Regions from separate parts of the Rheinheimera sp. NSM genome, predicted to be linked through region 1. Evidence: riboswitches for the same ligand, from Rfam matches in the RefSeq annotation. Region 1 holds a riboswitch; the other holds the start of a gene.

What was found. Region 1 has a riboswitch for thiamine pyrophosphate ahead of thiC (phosphomethylpyrimidine synthase ThiC). Riboswitches for the same ligand answer to the same signal wherever they lie in the genome.
Region 2: linked by a shared signal. The riboswitch ahead of ACTZWV_RS14305 (TonB-dependent receptor) and the one ahead of thiC (phosphomethylpyrimidine synthase ThiC) in region 1 are both predicted to bind thiamine pyrophosphate.

Annotation. Positions count from the first base shown of each region.
Region 1 covers NZ_JBQTCI010000002.1:765,489-772,069, forward strand. Annotated here, with positions in the region: gene ACTZWV_RS09295 (hypothetical protein) at 272-823, opposite strand; gene ACTZWV_RS09300 (hypothetical protein) at 873-1,985, opposite strand; gene sbcB (exodeoxyribonuclease I) at 2,327-3,760, shown strand; gene ACTZWV_RS09310 (DUF4282 domain-containing protein) at 3,793-4,035, opposite strand; TPP riboswitch at 4,187-4,297, shown strand; partial or broken gene thiC (phosphomethylpyrimidine synthase ThiC) at 4,395-6,146, shown strand; gene thiE (thiamine phosphate synthase) at 6,163-6,581, shown strand, end outside.
Region 2 covers NZ_JBQTCI010000004.1:449,428-456,008, forward strand. Annotated here, with positions in the region: gene pnuC (nicotinamide riboside transporter PnuC) at 1-332, opposite strand, end outside; gene ACTZWV_RS14300 (YkoF family thiamine/hydroxymethylpyrimidine-binding protein) at 329-577, opposite strand; gene ACTZWV_RS14305 (TonB-dependent receptor) at 626-2,713, opposite strand; TPP riboswitch at 2,753-2,849, opposite strand; gene ACTZWV_RS14310 (hypothetical protein) at 2,962-3,810, shown strand; gene ACTZWV_RS14315 (methyl-accepting chemotaxis protein) at 3,807-5,453, opposite strand; gene ACTZWV_RS14320 (metalloregulator ArsR/SmtB family transcription factor) at 5,597-6,370, shown strand; gene ACTZWV_RS14325 (ArsJ-associated glyceraldehyde-3-phosphate dehydrogenase) at 6,388-6,581, shown strand, end outside.

The sequences.
Region 1 (6,581 bases):
GACGGCAGGCAGCGGTGCTCTGCAAAGGCGCGCTTAAATGTAGGCTTGGTTGAAACAGCTTCCGCCAAGCCATTGATAGTGCAGACTTCTACACAGTTCGGATTTATGCCCCATTGCAGATCTAACCGCCTTCGGAAAATAAGCCCAGACTTCCCGCAACCGCTGCCAGGCTTCAGCAAGCGGTTGTTTTTAAAGTCAGCAGTTATTGCGTATGTCGATAAGAAGTATGGGGGGGCAGGAGAGTTTGGAGCTGAACTCCTAAAAAGAGAACCTACTGTACCTGATCAGTAGGTTTATCAACATTTTTAGGGAAAAGAACGGTATGCCACTTGATGACATATCCATCATTAAAATCTGTCTCCAGCTGATGAAGCGATTTACAACTTGGAAAGTTCTCAACGGCCGTTGCAATTAGTTCTTGCGCATTGGTAACGTCACCATTCAATCTATATCGCTCAGCAAGCTCTAGGCTGGCAGCAGCTTCAAAATATTGAGGAGCATGAAATCCGCTTTTTTTAGAGCGTTGATTGAAATATTTATCGTGCAAAGCACGATGATCATCAATTGACCAAATATTAGTTTTCCCTATTATTGTAAGCCCGATCAACTGCTCTGGGGTATCACCAATCAGTATGCCTTCGTATTTTTCGCAGAATTCGACGCAGCCTTTGGTTTTCTGTTCAGGTGTTATAATGTAATTAAACAAACCATGTAACAACAGCATTGAGGGCTTATACTGCTTGGGAGACTGATCTATTATTCTTTCTATATCCAGCAACACAGGTCTTATATCTGTCAGTTCATGATTTTTGTTATCGCTCATAACAGAGACCAGTTGTTGCAAAAATCCTTCTAAACGCCTAGGAACATCTTTAGCATCCCTCAGTGTGCTTGCACCAGTATTGTGGGGCTAATGGCACTACGACTACACCAGCTTCCTCACGGGTATAATTGTATATTTCACGCTCCACCTTCGAGCTTTTCTCAACAAATTTTTTTATTACATGTCTTGATAGCCTAGATATTCTTTGTAGCGTCAAGGTCGGTCTGCGATCTACATAAGCTACTTCACGATGGTTGAAAGGTAAGCTTAGTTCATCAGGCAGCACTCTTAAATTATGAACATATTTTGATCTGATCGTATAAGCCTGCTTTAATGCCTCATCTAACTCAAATTTAGATACGGTATTGGGTTGAAGAGCCTCCTCAGACCTGAAAAAGCTGCCATCTATATGCTCTAATACAAATGCGCAATATCTCCGGCCTATCGAAATATGTTCAACAGAAAGAATGGCTTCTCTAAATTTTTTAGCGTAGCACTCACCTATATTTTCAAGTATTTTGTCTAATGGTTTACGCTTCCTTTCATGCACATCATCCCATGTCGACTCGTATCCATCAAAGTCCTGAGCAAGTGACTCAACGGCCGTAACCATTAAGGTATAAGCGAGGCTCAAATCATCAGGAATTCGTTGTACGCCAGACACATAAGTTCGAATGGCTCTCATAACACTCAAAAATCGTTTTCGCTCTAGCCCAAGCAATTGGTTGACAAAATTAGTAAATGAATTTACTTCATCATCTTTAATGTAGATCTGTTTATCAAAACAACGTCTTAAAAACTTATCTGGCGTATCATATGAGGATAAGCCTAGTTCCCCACTGGTTAGCCGTGTAACCAAGTTAGAATTTGGTGACATAAGGATATTGAGTCCGAAGGACGCGACAGCCGCAAAGTCTTGCAGAAATGGATCTACACAATGGGAAAGCAAAACTCCAGGGCCAACAATGCTTTCCTCGATTTTCTCTTCCAATTCATAAACTATAGCGTTGCTATTCCGCCCTTGGGTAGTTCGTAACGTACCAGCGGCTGTTATTATGTCGTCACAGAAGGCAAGTTTAAGGTTTGAATACAGCACGCCTCTAAGATCATTTGTTCTTCCAACACCATTAGCAAAAAGTTTCCCTGTGTTTATTTGGAGCATGTTTCATCCTCAATGTTTACTTGCTAACGATTGTAATATCAATCTATACCACAAATCATATCCTTGAAGTTGTTCTTCCATCCAATCATACCGGTTACATGTGGTGCTACCCCCTGCTCTGCCAGTCTGGTTACTATGGTACGGCGAAAGTAGTGCGGTACAAAATAGGCTATTTTTAGCTTTCCCGTATGCGTGGCACCTCTCTGGCAATAGCATTCTTTTTATGCTGCGTATTGGCCGCATCGACGACATTGCCCCCCAGCTGTTACACTACGCTAACTAAGCATGGTTTTGTCTTTAGCCAGAATGAATTTTACACTCGACAACGCAGGACATAAAAATTGAACCAACAGCCTACGTTCTATTTCCACGACTACGAAACCTGGGGTGCCGATCCCAAGCGTGACCGACCCGCTCAGTTTGCCGGCATCCGTACCGATCTTGAGCTGAATATTATTGCTGAACCGGATGTATGGTACTGCCAACTGGCAAACGATTACCTGCCCCATCCGCAAGCGGCATTAATAACCGGCCTGACGCCGCAACTGTGTAATAAAAAAGGCCTGGCAGAAACTGAGTTTATGCAGCGAATTCTGCAACGTTTCAGCACGCCCAATACCTGTGTACTGGGCTATAACAACCTGCGCTTTGACGACGAAGTAACCCGTTACAGCCTGTACCGCAATTTTTATGAACCCTATGGCCGCGAATGGCAAAACGGCAATAGCCGCTGGGATCTTATTGATATGGTGCGTGCCTGCTATGCGCTGCGCCCCGACGGTATAACCTGGCCGGTACGCGAGGATGGCAGCCCAAGCTTTAAGCTGGAAGAGTTAACACGCGCCAATGGTCTGGCACATGAAAATGCCCACGATGCGTTATCCGATGTGTACGCCACCATTGCTATGGCAAAACTGATAAAACAAAAGCAGCCTAAGCTGTTTGGTTATTTGTTTGAGCTGCGCAAAAAAGCCAAAGTTGCCGAGTTGATTGATGTCGCGGGTATGACGCCGCTGGTACATGTATCGTCTAAGTTTCCCGCTACCCAGGGCTGTGTCAGTTGGATAGTGCCGCTGGCGTTTCATCCTACCAATAAAAATGCCGTGATTTGCTACAATCTGCAGGCAGATCCAACACCGCTGCTGGAAGACGATATTGCCAGCTTGCAGCAAAAACTGTATACCAAAACCGCGGATTTGGCAGACGGTGAGCAGCGCCTCGGCTTAAAGCTTATTCATTTGAATAAATGTCCGGTGCTGGCGCCGGCCAAGACCCTGACTGAAGAGCGCGCAGCCGCCTTTGGCATCGACCGCGCAGAGTGTCTTAAGCATTTAGACTTTTTGCGCCAACATCGCGCCACCCAGGCTAAAGCCATAGAGTTGTATCAGCAATTAAATGAGTTCCCGGCCGAAACCAACCCGGATTATCAGTTATATAGCGGTTTTATCAGCGATGGCGATAAGCAAAAAATGCAGCAACTGCATCAGTTGCCGCCGGAGCAGCTGGCCGTTAACGCCCCGGTATTTGCCGATGAGCGTTTAAACAGCCTGCTGTTTTTATTTCGCGCCCGTAACTACCCGGCCAGCCTGAGCCACAGCGAACAGCAAAAATGGCAGCGCTACCGCACCGATAAATTAATGCATGGCGTGGATGACCCGAATCTGACGATGGAAGATTTTAGTCTGGTGTTGGAAAATCTGGCACATGAACATGCCAGCGACGAGCAGAAACTGAAAATACTTAAATCGTTATATCTATACGTGCAAAGCCTGTAACAAAAAACACCGGCCTGTGCCGGTGTTTACCTTTACTCTTTTTCTGCCAGCTTTTTTAAATTCTCATGGATTTTAAATAGCACGATCAATAATTCGCACCAAATCCGCACACCAATACTACCAAACACTAAAATACCTAAACCCTGCCAAAAGCTGCCATAAGCGGTAAACATAGCGCCCAGACCACTGACTAACACACCAAACAACAGCAACCAATAAACAAAAGTAATTATCTTCGGTGTCAGCATTGAATCAAAAAACAGTACATCTCTCATAGTGAAGTCCTTTTTTGTTATCTTTCAACTGTTAGCAGTAACAATCCGTTTCACAATAAGATACTTCATGCCGGCTGACAACTCCGACTAGCAAGCAAGTTCAGCAATACATGTGGCCTTCCAATTTGCTCAGCTTGTCTTTATACTCGGCCACTACTTGTCGGAGTGCCCAGCTGTTTACAGCGGGCTGAGACCGTGAAAACGGGATCCGTTGAACCTGATCAGGCTAATACCTGCGAAGGGAAACAAGGGGAAATACAGTATTTAACACAGCGAAAATCCGCCCAACAGTTTGGCTGCTTGTTATAACCTGCCCCCACTCCGGACAAGCAACCTCAACTTGTTAACCGGAGTTTGCTATGTCTGTATCAACTTTATCCAAACGTGATTTACGTGCCCATGCCCGCGCTTATATTCAGGCGCTGCAGGGTGAAACTTTTCCGGGTTCCAGCCGCCGTTATCTGCTGTGCGAACACAGCGGCGTGCAAGTCCCGGTGCGGGATATTCATCTTAGTCCCAGCCGCTTAGCCGATGGCAGTGAGCAGCCTAATCCTTGTTTAGCGGTGTATGACACCTCGGGCCCTTATGGTGACCCGACACAGCAATTAGATGTGCTCAAAGGCCTGCCGAAATTACGCCTTAACTGGATTACCGCACGCACCGATGTTGCGCCTTCACCATTACCGCCCTTTGCAGATATTGCCCTGGATGAACAAATTACTGAGTTTGAACATCAGCCGCTACGAGCCAAAGCCGGTAAAACGGTAACCCAATTACATTATGCCCGGGCCGGTATTATTACGCCGGAGATGCATTTTATTGCGCTGAGGGAAAATATGGCGGCCAATACCGATGGCGTCAGAAGCCATCAGGGCGAAAGCTTTGGTGCTGCTATACCCAAACAAATCACTGCGGAGTTTGTGCGCCGGGAAGTCGCCGCCGGCCGCGCCATTATTCCGGCCAACATTAACCACCCTGAAGCGGAGCCGATGATTATCGGCCGTAACTTTAAAGTAAAAGTGAATGCCAATATCGGCAACTCTTCGGTCAGCTCCAGTATTGAAGAGGAAGTAGAAAAGCTGGTGTGGGCCACCCGTTGGGGCGCTGATACCGTGATGGATTTATCCACCGGCCGGCGTATTCATCAAACAAGGGATTGGATCTTACGCAACAGCCCGGTGCCGATTGGTACAGTACCGATTTATCAGGCGCTGGAAAAAGTGAAAGGTGATGTCAGCCAACTGAACTGGCAGGTGTTTTACGACACCCTGGTAGAGCAAGCCGAACAAGGTGTCGATTACTTTACTATTCATGCCGGCGTGCTCAAAGATTATGTTGCCTTAACCGCTAACCGCGTTACCGGTATCGTCTCACGCGGCGGCGCTATTATGGCGCAGTGGACCAGGCTATATAACCAGGAAAGCTTTTTATATCAGCATTTTGAACAGATTTGTCAGCTCTGTGCTGCCTACGATATTTCACTCTCCCTGGGTGACGGCCTGCGCCCCGGTAGCATTGCTGATGCCAATGACGCCGCCCAATTTGCCGAGCTGCGTACCTTAGGTGAGCTGACTAAAATTGCCTGGCGTTATGACGTCCAGGTAATGATTGAAGGCCCGGGGCACGTGCCAATGCAACTGATTCAGGAAAATATGACTGAACAGCTAAAACACTGCCATGAAGCACCGTTTTATACCTTAGGCCCCCTCACCACAGATATTGCACCTGGGTATGATCATATTACCTCCGGTATCGGTGCTGCAATGATTGGTTGGTTTGGCTGTGCCATGTTGTGCTATGTCACCCCGAAAGAGCATTTAGGCCTGCCAAATAAAGAAGATGTAAAACAAGGCCTTATTGCATACAAAATTGCTGCCCATGCCGCAGATCTGGCCAAGGGCCATCCGGCAGCGCAACAAAGAGACAATGCGTTGTCTAAAGCCCGCTACGAGTTTCGCTGGCAGGATCAGTACAACCTGGCACTGGACCCGTTTACCGCTAAAGCCTATCACGATGAAACGTTAAGCCATGAAGGCGCCGATGCCGAGCCATTCTGCTCCATGTGCGGCCCCAAGTTTTGCTCGATGCGGCTTAATCAGCAAATTCAACAAGAAGAGGCGGCGAGCGATGCATGAGCCACTCCCTAAACCCATCGTCTGGACTATTGCCAGCTCAGACAGTGGCGGCGGCGCCGGTATTCAGGCAGATTTGCATACTTTTGCTGCTCTGGGTTGCCACGGCTGCAGTGTGATTGCGGCAATAACAGCACAAAACAGCACAGAAGTGGTGGGCTATGAAACGGTCAGTCCGGCGCTGTTTATCACTCAATTAAATTGCCTGCTGCAGGATATGCCACCGAAAGCCATTAAAATAGGCCTGATTCCCGACGCAGCGTTATTGCAACAACTGGCATTGTGGCTGGCCAAACATAAGACTGAGTATGGCTTTAGCGTCATTGCAGACCCGGTATTAAGCAGCAGCAGCGGTTATAACTTTATCCGCCAAAGTACGCTGAGTATCTGGCGGCAGCAACTGTTGCCGCTGCT
Region 2 (6,581 bases), on a different contig from region 1:
GCGGTAACGGCGATTAACCAGGTATGACGCTGCCAGGGCCACTCGTATACCGGGCCACGTGCGCCGGCGCTGCCCTGCTTCAACTGTTGCCAGCGCCACCAGCCATACAGCGCCATACCGGCATAATACAGCTGTAATAAGGCGTCAGATAATAACGCCGACTGCCACATAACATGGGTAAATAATATGGTGCTTAACAGCGCGGCCGGCCAGCACCACAGGCTTTGTTTCAGCGCTAACACCACATAAGCCAGCGCCAGCAGGGTCGCAGCCAGCTCAATGCTGTGCATCAGCTGCCACTGCGCTATCGCCTGGCTTAACAGCTCGTTCATGGCCGCAAATCACCATGAATAAACTTACAAACAAACACCACCTTACCGTATTGCTCAAACGACCATTTGATACAGGCCTGCAGCGCTTGCATTACGGCGTCGTAGTCACCAAACAGCTGAGTACTCATGGTATTGGTCAGTACTGTTACGTCCGGGTATTTGTTCAGCTCGGCAATAAAGCCTTTAATCGGGCCGATATAATCTTCTGCTAACGGGTATTTACTGATCTCAACTGATAATTGCATAGCTCTCTCCTTTCGCATGACCAATGACGTTAACAATGGTCATTATTGTCAGAACTGATAGCTGGCGCTGGCACCAAAACGGCGCGGCTCAGCAAATTGCTCGTATACATGGCTCTGGTAGCCATCCCTCGGGTCGTTACCAAAGTAAAAGCCGCGCACGCCGATATCCTGATCCAGTGCGTTGCGCGTCCATAGCGCCAGCTCCCAATTGGCCAGCTGATAACTTAACCGTGCACCCAACAGCTCATAGCGTGATGAACGGGCATTGTGGCCGTCGGAGTAAAAGAACGCGTCTTTGCCTTGCAGGCTCAGGTTAAAGGTCAGCGCTTCCGTGATATACCAATCGGTGGCGACACTGTACGAAAAACGCGGCGCCTGCGCCTGCTCACGCCCACTGAAGTTTTCTTCATCCAGCGTAATATAGTTACCCAGTTTGGTTTTCAGCCAGCTGGCAGATAAAAACAGCGCCAGCTGCGGATGTAACTGCAGGCGGTTTTCCATTTCAATACCGTAGTTGCGGCCACTGCCGGCATTGTCGATAAAGCCGGCAAATTGCGGGCCGCTATCCGGGTTCAGCCAGCCTTTTACCTGCATATCGTCGCGCCACATATAAAATGCCGCCACCCGTGCGGTAATGCTTTGGTCCAGCGCACTGCCCTTCACGCCAAATTCGGCGTTATACAAAGTTTCCGGTTTAAAACTGGCTTTGCTGTTTAACTCACTTAAATTGTCATCGGCAGCTTTGGCCAGGGCATCGCCGTTTACACCACCGGCTTTATAGCCACGGGATGCCAGCAGATACACCAATGCCTGTGGGTTTACCTGATAATTCAGGCTTAATTTGGCACCCCACATAGTATCGTGGTTTTTAATGGCGTTGCCGCTGCTGTCGCTGTAGTCATCGTCATAACGCTCTAAGCGCAGGCCCGACACCAAACTCCAACCGGCACTAAAGGGCGTGGTCAGCTCGCCGTACAGCGCAGCATTACTACGGCTTAAGCTGCTGACAAAGCTGTCGGCCTGCCATAAATCCCAGTTCCAAAACTGCCGGGTTAAATCAAAGCTTTTATTGGCTGCATACAGGCCAAATACCCAGTCGCTGTTGCCCAGCTTGCCTTCAGGCGTGGAGATAAAACGGTAGTCCAGCGTTAGTTGATCGCGCGTGCGCAAGTAACGGTCGGTGGTGGAATATTCATCCGGGTGAATACCAACATAGCTCCAGTCTTCATCAAAGCCGTAATCACTGTCGGCGGTTAACCAGCTAAGCTGCGCCTGCAACGTAGCAAAGCGCAACGCGCTGTAATCCGCCTGCAATGCTATTGCTTTACTGCGGATCTGATCTTGGCCGGGCTGATCAGATAAGGTGGTGCGGTTACGGTCCAGTGAGAAGGCGTCATAGCCGTTATCCTGGTCGACAAAATGTGTAACCAGCTGCAGTGCCAGCGTATCCATTGGCTGATAACGCAGCTTAAACCGGCCGGTAAATTCATCGATATTGTTGGTGTCGTCACGGTTTAAAAAGGCATTGTCGATAAAGCCATCAGAGTTTTGCTGCTCCAGCGACAGGCTGTAGCCCAGTTGCTGATTAATGCTGTTACTAAACTGCGCGGCCAACTGGCGGCTGTCATAGTTAGCCAGGGTGGCACTGAGTTTGCCTTCCGGCGTGGCTGTAGGGCCTTTGCTGGTCAGGTTTAACATACCGGCTAACGCATTGGCGCCAAAGCGGCTGGCTTCCGGGCCACGAAACACTTCCAGTTGCGCTAAATCACTGATACCGCTGATGCCCAAGCCGGAGTAATCAATACCATCAATTAAAATACCGACCGACGGGTTAATGGTATCAACAAACTCGCTGCGCTCACCAATGCCGCGCATCTGAATATAGCGGCCGCGCGAGGCGCCGGCACTGAAATTCACATTGGCAAACTGGCTGAGCAAATCATCCAGATGCTGCGCTGAGGTACGTTTAACATCCTGCTCGCCAACAATAGCAATACTGCCGGCAACCTGTTGTACCGATTGCTGCCGGAAATCGCCCTGCACGCGAATACGCTCAATAAAAGCTTCAGCTTCATTGGCCTGAATAGAAAAACTGCTGCACACAGCCAGAGTAAGTAACGAGGGTATAAAACGCATTGTTGTATGAATCTCCAAAACTTCAGAGATCACACCAGCTTGAGGAGTTAGCACCATCCCTCCGCCGGTATAATCCGGATCAGGTTCTAAGGGTTCGCCTTACGGCATCTCAGCTATTGCACCCCTTGGTTGCGCGGCAAGTGTAAAGCCTTTTATTTGCGCATGCAATGTGCAAAGGACGGCTAAACGCCTATAGTTGTTACGGAGTCATGCTGTATCCGCGTATCAGCCGCTGACAAGGACAAACTATGAAAAGCTATATCGAGCGCGTTATTGCTGAAATCCCGCTGTTTTTTACCCACTTCAGCCAGTGTTTATTCCGTCCCAAGCGCTTTATTCAACAGCAACTGGCTATTGCTGAGCAGCCCGATGAGATCAGCAAAGGCGTCGAATTTTTAATACTGTCGTTTCTTATTGCGTTGTTTATCAGTCAGTTATTGCCTGAAGCGGTAAATCCGGTAACCTTACCCGGCGACGATGCGGCTTTTACGCATCTGGCCAGCAGTGCGCTATTTGATTTATTTCTGTTGTTTTTTGCCGCCGCTATCGCCTTTGGTTGTTTGAGAATAGTCGGCGTTACCAGTAGCTTCTTTGCCTTTTTCCGCCTGTTTGCTTTTTTTTGCGGTGCTACGCTGGTACTGCTGGTATTTGCCAATGCGCTGACCAATATCGGCATGATAGATCCGGTTGTTGCCAAAAGCTGGATCCAACTGGAGCAAAGCGCTCAGGCCTTGCAGCCTATGACAGCGCAGTTGTTGTGTAATACCGGTGCTACCGGTGAGTTAGTCGCCGACGAGGCAGCAAGCGACGCGCTGCAGCAACAACTGCAGCAGGCACAGACGATATATCAACAGGCGACAGAACGGCCATTGTTTTTGTTGGGGCTGGGTTTACAAGCTATGGTACTGCTGGTGCTGATCTGTTGGTTGTTTGTTGCCTGGTTTGCCTATGGCAAACAGCAGCAGCTGAGCAGCAGCAAAATTGTGTTTTCTGCGCTGCTAAGCCTGGGGTTAATTTATCTTGCCAGCGTGTTGCTAAGCCTGATGCAAACCGGCAGCCAAATGATGGCGCTTTACCGTGCTTGTGGTGCGACTTAAACCCGGCCACCTGCAGTATTAAACACCTGCCAGTCATCGGTTAGTTGCATCGCCAGTTGGTTTAATTGCTCACTGGCGCCGGCAGCACGGGCTGCGCCGTCACTAAGTTGCACAATATCACCATTTAGCAGGTGAATATTATGCGCGATATTGGTTGAAACTACCTGCTGCTGCTCTGTGGCAGTGCAAATGGTTAAATTGGCATCTGCGATGCTTTCCACCGCACCGGCAAGCTCGGTAAAACGCGCCCCGGCATCTTGCGCCAGTTGCATGTTACTGTCGGCATCCTTATGCGCCTGTTGCATAGCCTCTACAGCACTGGCAGCTTGCTGTTGCAACTGGCTTATCATCTTGTTAATCGACTCTGTCGCATGTTGGGTATTGGCCGATAAGGTGCGTACTTCATCTGCCACTACCGAAAACCCGCGCCCGGCTTCACCGGCACGTGCAGCTTCGATGGCAGCGTTCAAGGCCAGTAAATTAGTTTGTTCTGAAATTTTACGGATCACATCCAGTACTCCGGAAATCTGACCGGACTCTTGCTGCAGCTGTCGCACTACCTGAGCACTATGCTCAAGCTGTTGCGCCAGCGCAGTTATCCCTGCAGCACTTGCAGTGGCAACACCACGTCCTGAAGCACACAGCGACTTTGCTTGTTGCGCAGCATCAGCAGCGCCTTTCGCATTATCGGCAACATCTTGCACACTCACACTCAGTTGCTCAACGGCAGTGGCCAATTGATTGGCCTGACCGGCCTGACGCACCGCACTCTGGCTAACATCATCACTGCTTTGAAATACTAATGCCGCCTGCTCACCCAGTACCGTCGAGCTATTACCCAGCTTCGCCACCAACTGCTCAAAATGGCTAATCATTTGATTTAATGCCTGTGCTGCTTCGGCAACCTCATCGGTTCCCGAATCACTGGCTCTTAAACTTAAGTCTGAGCTTTGCTGAACCTGTTTGAGTATATCGCGCAGTGCCCACAACGGCCGGCATACAGAGCGCTGTACCGCCCATATTAAACTGCAGATCAGCAACAGCAACAGGCTGCCACCGATGATATAAGCCCGGATTAACTGTGCGGTAAAGCGCTCCGCCGAGTCTCTTACGTTAGCCGCAGCTGCAATTTGCTGCTGAATAAAAGCTTCAGTCAGCGCGGTTAACCCGGTTATACGTAGCTCAATTTCACTGTTAACAGTAGATTCATTGAGGATACGCACCAGCAGCGCATCACTGCCGGCATAGCTAATCCATTCTTGATAATGTTTAATAGCCGCTGCAAATGCCTGATCCAGGCCGGCATAAAACTCAGGGTCAGTCTGCAGCGGCCGGCTTTGCACAAAACCTTGCCAATGCTGTTCTGCCAAAGCCAGATGTTGCTTAATCACCTGCTCGGTCGCTTCAGCAGAGGCCCAGCCGGTGCGGTATTTACGGATGTCCTGCAGTGCTGTTTGTTGCAGAATTTGCTGCACCGCCATAACGTCAGACAAAATCGCCAGATGATTGTCGTACAACTGATTAAACAGCTTGTCTTTTTGTTGCGCCGACCAAAACGCGGCGATAATTACCAACAACAGCATCACCAAAGGTAATACACCCAATAACATTACCCTGCCGGAAATTTTCAACTTAGACAACATCACTGCCCCCTGGCATACGGCTTAAAGTCGGGCGCAGTGTAAAATGGTCTTATGACACTTACATGACATCGTACCAGTCAATATTGACATAACTTAATATGTATATATGATATTTCACATATCTAGAATTAAGGATATGCAAAATGCAGAAAAAATCACTGCTGTTTATCTGTACCGGTAACTCTGCCCGCTCACAGTTGGCAGAAGCACTGTTCCGCCAAATGGCCGGAGCAGAGTTTGACGTTTACAGTGCCGGCACTGCACCCGAGCCGGTAGACCCACGGGTATTTACAGTATTGGCTGCACGAAATATTTCCGCAGAAAACCTGCATAGCAAAGACCTGTCCGGCTTAAATGAGCATAACTTCGACTATGCCATTACGCTCTGTGACAAAGCCCATCAAAGTTGTGTAACCCGGGTAAAAGCAGCGCAAATTCTGGCGTGGGATTTTGCCGACCCTAAACCGAAGGCGGGCACTAAAGCCTTTGACGTGGTGCTAAACGAGCTGAGCGAGCGGATTAAATACTTCTTACTGTTTAGCCAAAAATACCGCGCTAAAGCAGAGCGCCTAAGCGATGCATTAAGCTTTTATAAAGCCCTGGCCGATGATACGCGGTTAAAAACCCTGTTGCTTATTCAGCAGCAACAGGAGCTGTGTGTTTGCGAGCTAACCGCAGCGCTGGATGAAACCCAGCCGAAGATTTCACGCCATTTGGCGCAATTGCGCAAAGCGGCCATCTTACAGGACCGCCGCCACGGCCAGTGGGTATTTTACCGCCTGGCCGATAACCTACCGGCCTGGGCATTAGAAGTGCTTCGGCTTACCGCAAGCAATAACAGCGACCTTATTGCCACTAACCTGGACAAACTTGAACAAATGGGCGACCGGCCGCAACGCGCCGCGCTGTGTAACTGAGACTAAGGAATAGCTAAATGACAATTAAAGTAGGCATCAATGGTTTTGGCCGTATTGGCCGGTTGGCACTGCGCGCGGCGTTTGACTGGCCGGAATTTGAGTTTGTGCAGATTAACGACCCGGCCGCCGATGCCGCCACCTTCGCCCATCTGCTGAACTTTGACTCGGTACACGGTATCTGGCGCCACAATGCCGCAGCCAATGGCAATAA